3 regions of the Oceanobacillus phoenicis genome follow, and region 2 is predicted to be linked to each of the others. Evidence: riboswitches for the same ligand, from Rfam matches in the RefSeq annotation. Region 2 holds a riboswitch; each other region holds the start of a gene.
The links. Region 2 has a riboswitch for preQ1 ahead of queF (preQ(1) synthase). Riboswitches for the same ligand answer to the same signal wherever they lie in the genome.
Positions count from the first base shown of each region.

Region 1: it holds a riboswitch for preQ1, as region 2 does, so the genes downstream of both, ABC346_RS01150 (QueT transporter family protein) here and queF (preQ(1) synthase) in region 2, are expected to answer to the same signal.
Region 3: it holds a riboswitch for preQ1, as region 2 does, so the genes downstream of both, queD (6-carboxytetrahydropterin synthase QueD) here and queF (preQ(1) synthase) in region 2, are expected to answer to the same signal.

Region 1 is NZ_JBDFME010000001.1:212,339-218,668, reverse strand. It holds gene metA (homoserine O-acetyltransferase MetA) at 1-436, shown strand, start outside; gene ABC346_RS01155 (DUF3891 family protein) at 459-1,250, opposite strand; gene ABC346_RS01150 (QueT transporter family protein) at 1,326-1,808, opposite strand; PreQ1 riboswitch class I at 1,818-1,862, opposite strand; gene ABC346_RS01145 (VOC family protein) at 2,242-2,679, shown strand; gene ABC346_RS01140 (VOC family protein) at 2,903-3,763, shown strand; gene ABC346_RS01135 (calcium/sodium antiporter) at 3,832-4,788, shown strand; gene ABC346_RS01130 (alpha/beta hydrolase) at 5,002-5,598, opposite strand; gene ABC346_RS01125 (MarR family winged helix-turn-helix transcriptional regulator) at 5,617-6,048, opposite strand; gene ABC346_RS01120 (aldo/keto reductase) at 6,252-6,330, opposite strand, start outside.
Region 2 is NZ_JBDFME010000001.1:2,287,327-2,293,656, reverse strand. It holds gene mmsB (multiple monosaccharide ABC transporter permease) at 1-620, opposite strand, end outside; gene mmsA (multiple monosaccharide ABC transporter ATP-binding protein) at 622-2,157, opposite strand; gene chvE (multiple monosaccharide ABC transporter substrate-binding protein) at 2,221-3,297, opposite strand; gene ABC346_RS11310 (queuosine precursor transporter) at 3,768-4,403, opposite strand; gene queF (preQ(1) synthase) at 4,455-4,952, opposite strand; PreQ1 riboswitch class I at 5,021-5,067, opposite strand; gene ABC346_RS11300 (SDR family NAD(P)-dependent oxidoreductase) at 5,142-5,909, opposite strand; gene ABC346_RS11295 (IclR family transcriptional regulator) at 6,075-6,330, shown strand, end outside.
Region 3 is NZ_JBDFME010000001.1:1,559,238-1,565,567, reverse strand. It holds gene solA (N-methyl-L-tryptophan oxidase) at 1-975, shown strand, start outside; gene queE (7-carboxy-7-deazaguanine synthase QueE) at 1,033-1,755, opposite strand; gene queD (6-carboxytetrahydropterin synthase QueD) at 1,752-2,189, opposite strand; PreQ1 riboswitch class I at 2,390-2,437, opposite strand; gene hxlR (transcriptional activator HxlR) at 2,731-3,108, shown strand; gene hxlA (3-hexulose-6-phosphate synthase) at 3,271-3,903, shown strand; gene hxlB (6-phospho-3-hexuloisomerase) at 3,914-4,471, shown strand; gene ABC346_RS07905 (DeoR/GlpR family DNA-binding transcription regulator) at 5,107-5,886, shown strand; gene ABC346_RS07900 (Cof-type HAD-IIB family hydrolase) at 5,888-6,330, shown strand, end outside.

The DNA of each region.
Region 1 (6,330 bases), 2.1 Mb from region 2:
TTTGCCACAAAAATGTTTTGGAGTATATGAGCATAAACTGTTTCATCCGCATGAACGTTTAGTACAAGGATTTGATGATTACTTCTTTGCACCACATTCTAGGTATACCGATGTATCTATAGATGAGATTAAAGCACATCCAGATCTACAGTTGTTAGCTAAATCGGACGATGCGGGTGTATTCTTGCTCGCTTCAAAAGATGGAAAGCATATTATGGCAACAGGGCATCTGGAGTATAGTGCAGAAACTTTAGCAGAAGAATATCATCGTGATCATCAACGAGGTATTGATACGGCTATTCCGGAGAATTATTTCCCTCATGATGACCCTGAACAAGATCCGAAATATCGTTGGAAAAGTCATTGTAGTTTACTATTTTCCAACTGGTTAAATTATTACGTTTATCAAGAGACTCCATATCAATGGGGGGAATAGCATAGAGAAAAAGGCTTTCGAATTACTCGGAAGCCTTTTCGATATGGTTTTGAGAAGTAATAAGTACTGGGTGCTGTTCTAGAGTTGCTTGTTCATAAGCTTCTACAAGACCATGATGTTGAATTTTTTGTCTGGATATTTGCTTATATGGAATAGAGATAGAGAAAGGTCTATCAAATGGAAAATTATCCATAACAATGGTGTCTTCATTTTGCCAGCTTATTTGCATCTGTTCATCTAGTACATAGTGTAAAGTATGATTCGTTGGGATTCCTTTTTTGAAAAATGGATGTTGATTATCACCGGTTGCACCAGGCTCATTCATACAAGCGTATAATGAAAGGTTATCTGAAAGTTGAAGCAGTCCGTAATGAAATTCAAACAAACGTTTGTTGAAATTCGAAAGTGTCCCTATGATACGTTCTTGTCTTGTTTCTTCATGTTCTACAAAAGCTTGAGCTTCAAGAGAAGTGTTATTAGCTAAAAATCTTTTGTAATGTTCACTACACAGTAATGCAGCGTATAAATCAACTTTTTCTACTTCATTAATTCCATACTTATATAATACGGTTTTAGGTACATTTGGAAAATCGGCAAATGTATAGGGTTGATTGGTAACATCATTCCAAAATGGTTGACGATCAAATTCTTTCCAACCCAAATCATGTTGGTAAGCAGCATAAAGAACGGAATCTCTCCATTCTGTACCCTGAAAGTAATCTAATTTCCAATTATCAAGTATATCTCCTGATATTTGAGCATGATCATCTTGTGTGATTAATATCAACTCATCTTCTCTTTCTCTAACAATCATCTGTCCCATCCTCTCTAATGGTAGACTTTCAAAAAGAACCTTAGACAATTGTCACTGTCTAAGGTTCTTCATACTTTATATGAGCTTATCAAAGCGTAAGCGCTTGTGCAATGCATAGAATATAGGAATACCAATTAATAGCACACCGAATTCCCCAATTGCAGTTGTTAACCACGTAAACCAGAATGGAAGTTCTAGTGCAAGGTTTAATGCAAACGCAATGATAAACATGTTAAACGTAAATACAATCGTATTTAGAAATAGTAGCGTTAATTTGTCCTTAATAAATTTAGATAAGAAAATAATAATTCCTAGTGAAATAACAGAGTGAGCAACCCCGAATACGAGGTCGTACCAACCAAGTGGTGAATTGAGGTTAACGATAAACACTCCAATTACAATTCCAAAGAAATAACGCTTATCAAATACGACTAGATGATTGAACATCTCTGAAATGCGAAACTGTATATTTGTAAAGCCAAATGGCGCAATAGCTATAGAAACAACAACATATAAAGCCGCTATTAAGCCATTAATTACTAACGTTTTTACGTTCATATTTAATTTTCCTCCCTAGTTTTTTTGCGTGGGATGGTTACGAACCACGGTGATCAAATCACATTAGATTAGTATAATTGAAGGCTTGTAATCTGTCAAAATGAGTGAATATAGCATATGAAAACTTTTGCTGTTAACATTGAAGATAATGGTGATTCCACTAATACAGACGTTGACAAGGTAACAAAAAACCAAAAATTGCCTGATACATCAACCAACATATATATACTAGGTAGTACTTGGTCTTATGTTAATATTGGTTGGGGCTAGTATATATTTATTCGATAGAAGAAAAAATAAAAAGGAAATTAAGTACAAATCATAAATCGTATGTATTGGATGTAGCTGTGGTTTTTTAAAAGTAAAGATATAGACTGTGTAAAAAGTATAATAAAAATAAGAGGAAAATTAATAAATAAAAGGAGCGATAAAAATGACTGGAGTAGAAATTGATTTAGTAGTATCAGACAGCTTAAAAGCATTGGAGTATTATGAGAAGATATTTGATATTGAGCGAGTTGAGGTTTCCGATTTTCCTAAGGGTGAGAACGAGGTTATTTTTAGTCTTTATGGAGTGCGTTTTCATATGCTGGATGAAAATCCAAAATTTGAATTGATAGCACCAAGCCAGGATGATCCTAAAACGATTTGGTTTAATGTAATCGTTCCTGATATTAAAGACACATACACTAAAGCAATGGAACTGGGATGTATTGAAGTACAAGCCGTGACAGACCTTCCTGACTATGGTATTTCGAATGCCATGTTTATTGATCCTTTTGGGTACTTATGGATGTTACATCAAGTATACAAAGAAGTATCTCATGAAGAACGCTTAAAACTTTGGGAGGAAAAAAGAGATAGTATGTAAAAGTATTTGTTTAAAGAGTAACTATAGCTTTTAGACATGAATGATATCGAATAAAAACAGACTTTTCAAATGAAGGTCTGTTTTTATTATATGGAGCAAGTTATTTATCTATCTGGTAACAATAGATGGTAAGCTGATCATATTGACTATCTTCAATTATAAAGATATAATCGATTACATAAAGTAAGTAACTATTAAAATATAATGAAAGAGGGATATTAATATGGAAAAGAAATTCTTTGAAGTTCCAACAATGTATATACAGGATGTTACACTTCAAGTAAGTGATTTAAATAAATCAATTCAATTTTACGAACAAGTCCTGGGGTTACACGTATTAAGGAAAGTGGGTAATCAAGTAAAGCTTAGCGCCAATGGTCAAGATGTAATTCTAACCTTGGAGCAACCAACGAATGTGCTCACAAAACAAGGGAGAACAACAGGTTTATATCATGTGGCAATTTTACTTCCTACGAGAGAAGACTTAGGAGCATTTTTACGTCATTTTATGCAGTTGGATATTGCAAATCAACTAAGAATCGGTGCCTCAGATCATATAGTTAGTGAAGCTATTTATATGTCTGACCCTGATGGGAACGGTTTAGAAATTGCAAGAGACCGTCCTTCTTCTGAATGGTCATGGAGTGTGGAAAATAAGGTTGAAATGAGCACAGAAGCACTTGATGCGCAAGGTTTATTAGAAGCGGCTAGTCAACATGAATGGAATGGTGCTCCAGATAATACCATTGTTGGCCATCTTCATTTACACGTTGACAATTTAGATAAAGCGCAGCAGTTCTATGTGGATGGATTAGGATTTCAAGTTGTCACTGAATACCCAGGAGCATTGTTTTTATCTGATGGAGGTTATCATCATCACTTAGCGGTTAATATTTGGAATGGAGAAGACGCAGCTTCCCCGAAAAAATATGAAGTTGGGCTAAAATACTATACACTTCGTTATCCTACTGAAGATAAAAAGCAAGCTGTTATTCACCGATTGTCCCATTTAGGATATGAGACACAAGATGATATTGTCGAAGATCCAGCTGGGAATACGATTTTACTAAGTAGTGAACAATAGAAATGGACGCGATATCCATAAGAAGATAGAATATATACAAGACTTTTAAAATAGAAAGGGTGGAATACGTGGAGTATGTATGGTTAGTAGTAGGATTTGCATTATTAGTAAAAGGAGCGGACTGGTTTGTGGATGGTTCATCTAATATAGCAAAACTACTCCGGGTACCACCGATATTAATTGGGTTAACGATTGTTGCATTAGGTACAAGTGCACCAGAAGCGACGGTAAGTATTATAGCTGCATTAGAAGGAACAGCAGATGTTTCTATCGGTAACGTAGTAGGTAGTAATATTTTTAATATTACACTTGTAGTTGGTTTGGCGGCATTTATTTTCCCACTTCGAGTACAAAATGAGACAATTAAAAAAGAGATTCCATTTACGTTACTAGCAAGTGTAGCTTTACTTGTACTTATGTCCGATGTTTTTCTTCAAGGTCTATCATCGAATATGATAACGAGAAGTGATGGAGTTATTCTATTGCTATTCTTAACTATATTTATGTACTATATCATTGAAGTTGGCTTAAAAAGTCGGAAAGAATCCAGTGAAGAAGATTTTTCAAATGAAGGTATTTCATGGGGGAAGAATAGTTTAATTACCATTATTGGATTAGCTGGAATCATTGGTGGAGGGCAACTTGTTGTCACGAATGCTACCGAAATTGCCTATTCACTAGGAATGAGTGAAACACTTGTTGGTTTAACGATTGTGGCAATTGGAACTTCACTGCCTGAATTAGTTACTTCGATATCGGCTGCGTTGAAAAAGGAAAGTGAAATCGCACTTGGTAATATTGTTGGAAGTAACATCTTTAACATTTTATTTGTATTAGGTGCATCATCAGTGATTACACCTCTTGCAGTTAACGAAAAGATATTTACAGATATATGGCTTATGATTATCTTAACGGTCTTACTTCTTATTTTCTCAAGAACGAAATATCGAATTGGAAGAAAAGAAGGATTGATTTTAGCCTTATTTTACATTGCCTATATGGTCTATATCATTATCCGAAATTAAAGTAGAGGGTGACATATTAAAAGTATTGGTCAAGACGAATAATAGCTAGAATAAGCATAAGAAATTTACGGAGACTAAAGCGCGGCTGGTGAGTTCCAAATGTATAAGCATCTGGAGGCTTACCAGCCGCTTTAAGATAAGCGAAGTATATTTCAAAAATCATCATTCTGAGCAACACTTTAGGTATACCCCGACTTCTTCTATTTTTATCATTTAGTTGTACCAGCTAGCTGCCGTTCTAACTTCACTAATAGTTAACTGATGTCCATGATTTTCCCAATGAAGCTTTGTTTGGGCACCAGCATCTTTGAGTAATTGCTCTAACTCCTCTGATTCCTCTGGAGCACAAATTGGATCATTGGTGCCAGCTGCAATAAATACTCTTTTACCACTTAAATTTGGAAGTGTAATTCCTCTTCGTGGCACCATCGGATGATGGAGAAGCGCTTGTTCTATAGAGTTTTCATAATGAAATAATAGACTTGCTGCTATATTTGCCCCATTAGAGTAGCCAACTGCTGTTATTTTATTGCGGTCAAAATTATATTTCTCGCTTGCTTCATCGAGAAATTGATGCAATTCTTCTGTTCGATTAATCAGGTCTTCCTCATCAAATACACCTTCTGCTAGTCGACGAAAGAATCGCGGCATTCCATTTTCTGACACGTTACCTCGCACACTGAGTATGTTTGCTTCGCTATCAATAATTTCAGCTAGTGGTAGTAAATCGTTTTCGGTTCCACCTGTACCGTGTAATAGTAGAAGAGTAGGTTTATTCTGATCCGAACCTTGTTTGAAAATATGTTGCATTCTTTCACTTCCTTTCATTTATCTTTTCATATTTTTTGTTCCTACTTGTTTTAATACATCAATGACGGTTTGTTTTTCTTCTTCTGAAATTCCGTCAAATATTTCTTCGATGACTCGCTGGTGTTTTGGGAAAATATCATCCATAATCTCTTTTCCTTTATCGGTAATTTCAATATAAACCGCACGACGGTCATCGGGACTATCTGAACGAGTGAGTAGCCCGTTTTTTTCTAATTTATCAATGACATAGGTAATAGAACCAGTATTAATTAATACAGCCTCTGAAATTTCTCGAATAGTTTGTTTTCCTTTATGATATAATGCTTCTAATATTGTAAAATCTGAAGTGCGCATTCCGTGCTTTTTGATATCTTTTTTTGTAATTTCCTCTAATGTTCGGGAAGCCTTCATAATGACTACAAATGCTTTTAATGAAAAGTTCTCAGACATTATTTTCCCTCCTTAATAGTTTTAATTAAACTATCTTTAATTAAGTTTATTTTAACGAAATTATGTTATCTTGTCAACTAAACGAAAAAGAAGCTTGTACAATGATACATGCGGCTCTTATGATATACAGATTACATACAAAATCTGATATGCAAGAGTGCAGTACATTTTGTACAAGCTTCTCACTTTTTATACATTAACAATTATTTTGCAAAAAGCTCACTAATCACTGTAAATTCTTTCTCGGTAAGTGTTACATCAAGCGCCTTAAGGTTATTAATC
Region 2 (6,330 bases):
GGAAAAGATAGCGTCTCAAAATTAAATTTTACATTCGTTCTTCTAATCCTAACTTCATTTAAAACATATATAAGCGATAATACTCCCCCTATTATAATAGTTAAAAAGTGCATTTCAGTAGCAAATATATCTGGTATAAAGGAAGCGCTTAGGGATCGGAAATTCTCAGGAAAAGGAGCAATCGTTCTTCCATCAAGCACAATAAGTGTTAAGCCTCTAAAAATCAACATTCCTGCTAACGTTACAATGAAAGAAGGAATATTCACATAGGAAACCCAAAACCCTTGCCATGCACCAATTAAAGCTCCTATAAGCAAACACAGTACAATTCCGACAATTACAGGTAAATCTAGGGTTACTAATAATACCCCCGCCATCGCGCCTACAAATGCTGCTACAGAACCTACTGATAAATCAATTTCACCTGAGATAATCACTAACATCATGCCAATGGCAAGTACAATAATATAGCTGTTCTGCATAATAATATTAGTTATATTTAGTGGAGTAAGTAATATACCATTCGTTAAGATTTGGAATAGAATAATGATACCAACTAAAGCAATTACCATTCCAAACTTACGAATATTATTTGTAATTAAATTCTTCATTATTTCCATTTTAAGACCCCCAGCTTTGCGTCATATAAGTCATTAATGTTTCTTGATCCGCTTCCTGCCTGGATAGATTCCCTGTGATTTTACCTTCGCATAATGTATAAATACGATCACACATTCCAATTAACTCTGGTAATTCTGAGGAAATCATTATGATACTTTTTCCTTGTTCGGCAAGTTCATTAATTAACTTATAGATTTCAAATTTTGCACCGACATCAATACCTCTTGTTGGCTCGTCAAGAATGAGAATATCTGGTTGAGCAAACATCCATTTTCCTAATACAACTTTTTGTTGGTTTCCACCACTTAAATTAAGAACTTTCTGTTCGATAGAAGGCGTCTTAATATTAATTTGTGATTTAAGTTTCTCGGCTTCTAAAATCTCCCTATGGTTGTCTATTACTAAGTAGTTAGCCAGCTTCTGTAAATTGGCTAACGTTACATTGTTCTTTACATTATCAATCAGTACCAATCCATATTCTTTTCGGTCTTCAGATACATAAGCTACGCCACTACTAACGGCTTCAGTAACATTATTAAAAACAACTTCTTTTCCATTTTTGAAGAGTTGTCCAGTAATGTTTTTCCCATAGGATTTACCAAAAACACTCATTGCGAGCTCCGTTCTTCCTGCACCCATAAGGCCTGCAACCCCAACAATTTCTCCTCTTTTCACATGTAAGTTTACGTTGTATAGAATTTGCTTACTAATATCTATTGGGTGATCAATTGACCAATTTTTAATTTCAAAAACAATTTCATCCTTAATGTTGTAAGTGCGCTCAGGAAACAAGTTCCCTAAGTTTCTTCCTACCATGTCTTTTATAATTTGTGTTTGACTAACTTCTTGGTCTTTATGTTTATAGGATTGAATTGTCTCTCCATCTCGTAAAACGGTAATGCTATCGGATATTTTCAATAATTCTTTTAGTTTATGAGATATCATAATTGAAGTCATACCTTGTTTTTTAAACTCTAGTAATAAGTTTAATAGATTCTCACTGTCCTCTTCATTCAAGGCTGCAGTAGGTTCATCTAATATAAGCAATTTAACTTCCTTTGATAACGCTTTGGCAATTTCTACCAATTGTTGTTGCCCGACACCTATATTTTTAATTTTTTCTTCTGGATTGACACGAAGGCCAACTTTAGAAAGAAGTTTCCTAGTTTCTAATATAGTCTCATTCCAATTAATGACTCCTTTTTTACTTCGTTCATTCCCTAAGAATATATTCTCTGCGATAGATAGCTCAGGAATTAACGCAAGCTCTTGATGTATAATAACAATCCCTAATTCTTCACTTTGATTAATATTTTTAAATTCACATTTATTATTTTGAAATACAATATCTCCTTCATAACTTCCATATGGATGCACTCCACTTAATACCTTCATTAATGTTGACTTTCCAGCTCCGTTTTCTCCAATTAATGCATGAATCTCTCCAGACTCTACTTTTAGATTTACATTATTAAGAGCTTTCACACCTGGAAAAGTTTTCTCGATACCTTTCATTTCTAAAATATAATTATCCAACGTACTCACACCCTTACAAAAAGATGATTTAGCATAGAAGATATGCTAAATCACCTTATTAGATTAATTACTTACTTCATCTTCTGAATAATATTCGGTCTCTATTAATTCCTGTTCATAATTATCTATATCTACCGAAATAGGTTCAAGAAGATAAGATGGGACTACTTTATTGCCATTATCATAAGTTTCTGTATCATTAATCTCAGGTTCCTCATCATTTAAAACAGAATCTGCCATCTCAACTGCTTTTTTAGCCAATTCTCTTGTATCTTTAAATATTGTCTGCGTCTGCTCTCCGGCAATTATTGACTTAACCGATGCTAACTCAGCATCTTGTCCAGTAACTACAGGCATTGGTTTATCACCACTCCCATACCCTACTGCTTTTAATGAAGAAATAACACCTCTACTAATTCCATCGAATGGTGAAAGTACTACATCTACTTTTTCACTAGAATAATTTGCACTTAGTAGATTATCCATTCGTTCTTGCGCCTTTGATCCATCCCACCTTAAAGTAGCTCCCTGTTCAAAATCAGTCTGACCACTTTGAACCACTAATTGACCACTATCGATATATGGCTGCAATATCGACATTGCGCCATCCCAGAAAAAGTATGCATTATTATCATCAGGTGATCCTGCGAATAATTCAATATTAAATGGACCTTCACCATCTGCTAAACCAAGAGATTCTTCTATATATTGAGCTTGTAGAACTCCTACTTGAAAATTATCAAATGTTGCATAGTAACTAACATGATCACTATTCATGATTAATCGATCGTAAGCAATAACAGGAATATCCATGTTTTCTGCCTGTGTTAATACATCGGTAATTGCTTCTCCATCAATGGAAGCGATTACTAAAATATCTACGCCTTTCGTAATCATATTTTCAATCTGTGATACTTGATTTTCTACTACGTCTTCGGCATATTGAAGATCAACCTCATAACCTAATTCTTCAAATTCTCCTTTCATATTGTCACCATCGTATACCCATCGCTCAGAAGACTTAGTTGGCATTGCAATACCAACCGTTTTTGAATCACTTGCACCACTAGTATTATCACCACACCCGACCAACAACACACTAACTAAAAAAGCACACAAAATAAATGAAAACCTTTTCATTTTAATCCCCCTTCTTTCTTCTATCGCAAAAAATAAGGAAAGAAAAACATATCACGCATTTAAAAAAGAATATTCAATCTATTTTGAGCGATAGCAATGAATACGTTCGTACAAGATGTAATTATTTGTTTCTTGTACGTACATTTATTATAGAATGTTCAAAATAGATTATCAATAGAAAATTCACAAAATTAATAAAAGTTCTTTAACTATATGGATTTTATGATTTATTTATGTCAAATTGCTTTAATAAGGAGAATTTATATTTATAACTGGAAAAGAATCACTAATCAGGAACACCTAATTACACCTATACCTGTTATTTAAGTTTATTTATCCATTTATAAACCAATTTACTTTTTTATTATTGAATAACTATGTACGTACATATTAAAAACTTCAAGCAATGTATAACTTATACCTTTCCCACTAGATCTTGGGTTAACTAACATTGCTTGAAGTTTATAAAATTAAGAAGCCTTTACCACATGGTCTGGACTGTTGCCTTCGTATTTTCTAGTCCATTTAACCAATATATAAGCAAATGGAGTATCTAATAATGCGACTAGACATTTCCAAATATATTGTGAAACAATCATACCTAGTAATATATTTGTTGGTACTATCCCCCAAAATGCAATGGTAATAAATAATACAGTGTCTATAAATTGACTTGACATTGTTGCTAAATTATTTCGCAACCATAATTTTTTCTTGCCATGTTTATTTTTAAACCAGTGAAATATAGAAACACTTAAATTTTGACTAATTACATAAGAAGTCAAACTAGCAAGTATAAGCCGAAAACTTCCACCTAAGATTTGTTCAAATTCGGCTTGTGCATGAAAATCTGGTGCAGGTGGTAATTGTATAGAAATGTAGATAAATACCATTGCAATAATTTGTGTAAGGAAACCAGCTTGGACCGTTTTCCTTGCTGCAGCCTTGCCATAAACTTCACCAATAACATCTGTCATTAAATATGTAATAACATAAACAATCGCCGCACTTGGAAGGATAAAACTTCCCATTTCAAATAACTTCACTGAAAGAATATTTGATAGCAACAACAAACCTACAAAGATTGCACTAAAATAAATATACATGTTATCCTCTTCTCCCTTTATTATTAGGGTAGAGGATCTTACGCATTCCCTCTATCGATTATCTATATTTTCTGGATACATATCGTGTTGTATTAGTCGTTGGTCTGCCATCTTCTCAAATTTTGTTCCTGGCCTACCATAATTACAATATGGATCAATAGAAATACCACCACGGGGAGTGAATTTCCCTCGAACCTCTATATACCTTGGATCCATTAATTCTATCAAATCATTCATGATAATATTGATGCAATCCTCATGAAAATCACCATGGTTCCTAAAACTAAACAAATATAGTTTCAAAGATTTACTTTCTACCATTTTAACATCAGGGATATAGCTAATATAAATTGTTCCAAAATCTGGTTGGTTTGTTTTTGGACATAAAGTTGTAAATTCCGGACAATTAAATTTAACAAAATAATCACGTGATGGATGTTTATTCTCGAATACCTCTAACACTTCCGGTGTGTAATTAAAATCATAAGTAGTTCCTTGACTTCCTAATAACTGAACATCTTCTAGTTCATTTTCATCTCTTCCTGCCATATATCTATTACCTCCTTTTCCATAAAAAAAGCCATGCCCCTAAGGAACATGACTTGAATAATCATTGTTTGTCCTTAGTTTTTTATAGAGGGTTAAAGCTAAGAACCTCTACCAAAATTATGTTTGGTGTACAATCAATGATTATAAGTATTATTAGCGTTTATGTCAATCCTAATATTACCATCTCGCCTATACTGATGTTGCACCCTGGCCACCATCAATTCGATAATAGGAACCACTAATAAATGACGCTTTATCAGAAGATAAAAATAACATAAGGTTTGCAATCTCCTCAGCTGTAGCATAACGATTCATTGGTACAGAAGCTTCGAATTGAGATCTAGCATCTTCCGCTTTATCCCCCATTGCATTCTTTTCTATACTTCGCATCATTTCTGTGTTAACTCCTGACGGTGCAACTGCATTTACCCGTACACCATACTCCGCCATTTCCAAAGCAGCTGTTTTATTTAATCCGATTACAGCGTGTTTAGACGCAACATATGCACTCATGCCTGGTGCTCCTAATAATCCACCATTGGATGCAGTGTTAATAACTACACCAGATTTTTGTTCTTTCATCACTTGCAGTACATACTTCATTCCAAAAAATACACCCATAACATTAACATCAAATACATTTTTAAAATTTTCTTTTGTCTGCTCGATGATATTACTAAAATTTCCATTGATACCTGCATTATTAATAAAAATATCTATTTTTCCATATTGTTCTTTTGTTCTATCTACATAGTTTTTTACATCTTCTTCTTTACCAACATTTGCTGTAATCAGTAAAATTTCTTCAGTATCGATCTCACTAGCAGCCTCCTCTAATGCTTCATTTTTAAGGTCTACTAATGCCAATTTCGCTCCCTCATGTGCAAATGCTTTTGCAACCTCTAAACCTATCCCTCCGGCCCCGCCGGTAATTAATACAACTTTATTTTCAAACATTTCTTACACTCCTTTAACAAATTAGAATTTTTCATAGCTTTTACTAATTCGAGCACAATATGCTTTAATTAAAAATAGTCTTTACGAGCTAAATAAAGTGTGGTATATTCAATAAAATCACATACATGATTAAAATTCATATATGTGATTTTAGGAGGTGATATGATGTCTGTTAAATCTGCCAAGCGCGCCTTGGACATTCTAGACTTATTAGCAAAACATACAAATGGTCTAACAATTAAGAATATCGGTGACAAGTTAGAATTACCACAAAGCAGTACATTTAATTTATTAAAAACATTACATAACGAAGGATACGTACGGCAAGATGGCATGAAACTATATTACTTAGGTGAAAAGTTAATACCACTAGGAACAAGTGCTTTAGAATCATTAGATATTCACACAGTTGCAAAACCTT
Region 3 (6,330 bases), 730 kb from region 2:
CATGCATATGGCGAAGGAGATGTTTACGTCCCATTAGCATTACGTTCACAGAAATTATGGTATGGATTAGAAGAAGCTTCCAATCGGAACATTTTTCATAAAACTGGAGTATTAAATATTGGACCGGAGAGTTCTCAATTTTTACAGAATGTAATTCAGTCTATTGAAAAATATAATTTACAAGCTGAGATTCTATCTGCACATGAGATAAATAATAGGTGGACAGGTTATCAGTTACCGAATCACTTAAAAGGGGTTTATGAAATTAATTCTGGAGTGTTAATGAGTGAAATTGCCCTTCAGACTTATCGAGACCTAGCTACATCACTCGGCGCTTCATTTTATACAAATGCACGTATTCAACGTTTGGATGTAACAAATCAACACGTAATGATTCAATTATCTAGTAATACGATTAAAGCAAAGCAACTAATCATAACTGCTGGGAAAGGGACGAATCAAATTCTGTCCTTACTTGGATATGAGCTTCCATTATTCCCAATTCGAAAAACGTTCTCGTGGTTCGAAGCAGCTGAATCTATTTATCATTCTAATTACTTTCCAGCTTGGTCTTTTGCTGATGGAAACGAAACATACTACGGCTTCCCTAGTATTGATAAAGCTGGTATAAAAGTTGGCAGACATGACGGTGGCCAACCTGTGAAGGCAAATGAAACCTTGAGAACATTTGGTACATATCCCGAAGACGAACAAGATGTCAGCCGATTTGTTCATCGTTATATGTCTCCTGAATTACAGCACAAACAAGGAAAAGTTTGCACTTATACGAATACACCCGACGGCGATTTCATCATAGATCGACTTCCAAATTATCAACATATACTAGTCGCTTGTGGATTCTCTGGTCACGGATTTAAATTTAGTAGCGGAGTCGGGGAATTATTGAGTCAATTAGCTATTCAAGGAGAAACTACTTTGGACATATCCCACTTTTCTTTAAATAGATTCGCATGAATTAAAATAAACAAGGAACGTGGGCAATGACGGTTCCTTGTTTATTTTATGATAGGCTTAAACCCCTCTTTTGTTCCCCCACAAATATGTATGTAATTGCGGTAAAACCCGAACATCCTTCAGTACTTTATTTTCCATCACTAGATCGATCAAGTTCTCATATTTCTCCAACAGGTCGGATAATAATCTTTTATTTTCACTCGCTTCCACATTATCATTTCCTACCTGCAGAAATAATGCAACAGATGGATATCTTACATGTATTTGTTCTGCGTAGGTCAAATCCTCTTCATCAAAAATAACAACTTTCAAACTAAAATGCCCTTTTTGTTCGTTATGTAATTTCTCAATGATGAAATCGAGCGTAGTAAAATTAGTTTCCATTCCTGAGCTGGGAGGTTTGGGAGACAATGTTAGATCATCTACTTTCGTAAACCAAGTTTGCCATCTACTTCCCTGTGTTTCCAGGGCAACTTCTATTTGATGTTCATGCAATAAATCGACCAAACCATCTATTTGCTTCAATAATGCAGGGTTGCCACCGGAGATCGTCACATGACCAAATTTGTTGCCTCCTATGTCTGTTAAAGAATTAAAAATTTCCGCTGGTTCCATCATTTGAATCGATTCTTTTTCCGATCCATCCCACGTAAATTTAGAATCACACCAAGAACAGGAGTAATCACAACCCGCTGTACGCACAAACATCGTTTTTCTACCTATGACCATACCTTCTCCTTGAATAGTAGGCCCGAATATCTCCAAAACAGGTATTTTCATATTGAATTCTCCCCTCTTGGACGATAAATGCAGTAACTTGTTGGGGTTTCTCGTAAATAAACTTGTATACACTTCGGCTTATTTTGCAATCCATTTAAATAATCCTGAATGATTTCATATATTTTACGAGCAACTACTTCTGTAGTTGGAAAGTCAACAGCTTGCCCATCTGAAAAGGAAGAATCATAATTGATTACTCCATGATCAAAACGTTTATGAATCAAATTCTTAATCTGTTTAAAATTTACTAAAAAACCAGTTTCATCAAGTTCATCTCCAACAACCGTTATATTCGTAAAATACGTGTGTCCATGCATTTGTTGACATTTCCCTGCTTGATCATGTGGAATATAATGTGCTGCAGAAAAATGAAAATCTTTATTTAGTTCATATGCATAAGAATGAGGAGTAACGGGATATATTTGTTGCATCATATCAACGTCCACCTCATTCTTTTTATAACATTAGAAACTTTCGGCTTTTGAAACATATTATTTCCCCTCTCTTTGTTTCATAAATGAATCCACCCCATATAAAAAAGAAGAAGTAATTAATGTTTCCAGGTGATTGACCGTATACTTTTTTTCACACGGCCCACACAACCAAAAAAACAACACAAAGAAGCGTGTTGTTTATCTCCTTAGTTTTTTATAGAGGGATTTAAATCGCGAACCTCTCCTGCAACAAAGCAGTATTCTATTTTATTCACAACGTAAGATTAACATAATTCTGCTTGAAAATATAGATAAGTCATTGAATAATTTCAAATCTAATGTTCAAATTCCTAACATAGTTACAGTCATTTTTAAACAAGATAAGCAAAGAAAAAAATTTAACTCTTCCTTTCATTTATGTACACCACTCAATATTTGTGAATTTTTCAATAAGTTCCGTTATTTGCTGCGCACAATTATAAACGGTATAATCTTTTACAATCATTCAGATAGCTATGGTTACTTTGAAAGGAGAAAAAGCATGGGACATGTTTGCAATAGAGATTTCAACTGTGAAAAAGAATTAACATTAGCAGTAATTGGCGGTAAATGGAAAATGCTAATTCTTTGGTATTTAGGAACAGAAGGAACGAAGCGATTTAACGAATTAAAATCACTCATGCCTAATATTACGCAGCGCATGCTCGTAAATCAGCTTCGAGAATTAGAATCTGACTTTATTGTTCATCGTGAAGTTTATCCAGTCGTACCTCCGAAAGTAGAATATTCACTGACAGACCGTGGAGAGACATTAATGCCGATATTAGAAGCAATGTATGATTGGGGAAAAGATTACAAGGTTTTTTTAGAAGACCATCTAAATCATTCAAAACAAGAAAGCACAACGAATAACTTATAATTGCGACTGAACCTATATGGTGTCTTTTCAACAAGTAATACCACTTCTTACAGTATACTTTTTGTTACTATATGAGTTTAAAGTGCGTACTTTCGTTTATGATAGTTAGAATTTATAATGAACATCATACTTTAAATTAACTAAAGAAAGGGAGATTTCAACATGAAATTACAACTAGCATTAGATCTTGTCAACATCCCAGAAGCAATTGAATTAGTAAAGGAAGTTGAATCATATATTGATGTCGTAGAAATTGGCACACCTGTCGTTATTAATGAGGGACTTAAAGCAGTAAAAGAAATGAAAGCCGCATTTCCGAACTTAACAGTATTAGCTGACCTCAAGATTATGGATGCAGCTGGATATGAAGTAAGTCAGGCTTCTCAAGCAGGAGCTGATATTATTACAATTCTCGGTACAGCCGAAGATCAGTCCATCGAAGGTGCTGTAGAAGAAGCAAAAAAACATAACAAAAAGATACTTGTGGATATGATTGCTGTAAAAGATATTGAAACACGTGCAAAAGAATTAGATGAACTAGGCGTGGATTATATTTGTGTGCACACTGGCTATGATTTGCAGGCGGTTGGTAAGAACTCTTTTGAAGATCTTGCAACTATTAAAAGTGTTGTTAAACAAGCTCAAACAGCAATCGCAGGTGGAATCAAGCAAGAAACACTTCCAGAAGTAATTAAACAACAACCAGACCTTATCATTGTAGGTGGCGGAATCACAAGCAAAGAAGATAAACAATCCGTTGCTCGTGAAATGAAGAAATTAATCCAATTAGGATAGTGATACAGTGATGAAAACAACACAGTATGCATATGAGATCGTACAGGAATTAACCCAGTCACTTGAGCTAATCTCTGATCATCAAGCAGAGAAATTAATAGACAGTATTTCAGCGTCCAATAAAATTTTTGTTGCTGGGGCTGGAAGATCTGGCTTTATGGGAAAATCTTTTGTGATGAGAATGATGCATATGGGAATTGACGCATATGCAGTGGGCGAAACAGTAACTGCTAATTTAGAAGAAGACGACCTGTTGATCATCGGATCAGGATCAGGAGAAACAAAAACCTTAGTTTCTATTGCTGAAAAAGCAAAAATTCTAGGAGGTACTGTCGCAGTAATAACTACTGCACCGGAATCCACAATTGGAAAGTTAGCAGATATTGTTGTTCAATTACCCGGAGCTACAAAAGACCACACAGAAAGCAACTTCAACACAATTCAACCAATGGGATCCCTTTTCGAGCAAACCATGTTGGTATTCTATGATGCTCTGATCTTACGGTTTATGAACAAAAAAGGATTAGATTCTCAGACTATGTACGGCAAGCACGCAAATCTCGAATAATTCACAGAGAGTAGTTATATGGTTAATCACAAAAAAATAAATCATATTTTGGGATTAACTACGTAAATCTGCTTGCTAGTTAGCCCTGGTTTGCTATTAAATGCAAACTAGGGCATTTTGTTTACCTCCCCATCTATATGTTTATTTTCGGTTTTGGATTTAACTTTGTGCTGTTTATTTTGGATTTCTAAAGAATTCGAGCTTTTAGAAACGATCTATTCACTACTTTCTTGGGATTATAAAGATTTTTTCGTTTTTAGAAACCTTCTATTCACTACTTTCTTTGAATTCTGAAGCTTTTTTCGTTTTTAGAGCCCTTCTATTCACTACTTTCTTCAGGTTCTAAAGCTTTTTTCGTTTTTAGAAGCCTTCTATTCACTACTTTCCTCGGATTCTGAAGCTTTTTTCGTTTTTAGAGCCCTTCTATTCACTACTTTCTTCGGGTTATAAAGTTTTTTTTCGTCTTTAGAGACACCCTATTCACTACTTTCTTCGGGTTATAAAGAAATTATGGTTTTTACAACGAAGCTATATTATAAATTTATACCCAATCTTATAAAATTACTTATTTTTACTTATTTATAATTACAAACACTTATTTTTGTTGTATAATTACTTAAAAGGAGGAGATTTCTTTGTATCAAGAAGAAAGATTGTTATCTATACTGGACTATTTAAAAGAGAATAAAAGAATTTCTGTTGAACAAATATGTTCACTTTTCGATATATCAAGAGATACTGCGCGTAGAGATCTGGTAAAGCTTGAAGAAGAAAGCAAAATTGTACGCACTCGTGGTGGAGCCCTCCTCCCTTCCATCCATAGGGAAATTAAAAATTACTCTCATCGACTAAACATTGTTTCAGATGAGAAAAAGGTGATTGGTAAAAAGGCAGCATCCTTAATTTATTCAGGAGACAGAGTAATCTTAGATGCTTCGACTACGGTACAATCATGTGCCGAGCAAATTAACAATACTGAATGTACGATAATCACCAATTCTATCAATCAAGCAGATGTATTATCCTCCAATTCAAATATCAATATTCAGTTATTAGGTGGGATTTTGGAAAAAGAGCATCGATATGTATATGGCTCTTCTGTTATAGATAAACTCTCCGAATACATTGTGGATAAAGCTTTTATTGGAGTTGTAGGTATATCTGAAAGTGGCTTGACAATTGCACATGAGGAGGATGGGGCAGTAAAAAGAAAAATGATACAGCAGGCTAAGCAGGTAATTGCATTAGCTGACAATACTAAATTAGGAAATACTGATTTCTTCCGATTTGCGGATTTACAAGACATTGATTTATTAATCACAGATAAGAATCCACCTCAAGCATTCAGAGATTTACTGCATAAACATCATGTTGAACTTTTAACAGCAGAGAATAGCGATCAAGGAGATGAGTAATATGGTCAAATTAATTGCCTTAGATTTAGATGGTACGTTACTTAATGAACAAAATGAAATTAGTAAGACAAACTTAGAGTCAATTAAATCTGCTCAGGCCAATGGAGTAGAAGTTGTAATTGCTACTGGGAGAGCACATTTTGACGTTCAATCTATTTTTGAAACTACTGGAATAAATACATGGATAATTGGTGCAAATGGTGCCACGATCCATCGACCGAATGGGGAATTGTATCATTCTACATCCATAAACAAGAATGATGCTATCAACGTTCTCCGTTGGCTGGAGCAAGAAAATTATTATTACGAAGTTCTCAGTAACCAATCCATATTTTCTCCTAAAAAAGGCAGAGATCTTTTAGCTGTTGAAATAGATAGGTTAATTAGTGCAAATAAGGAAGTTAGCATAGATGATCTTCAAGCAGCTGTGAACAAACAATTTAG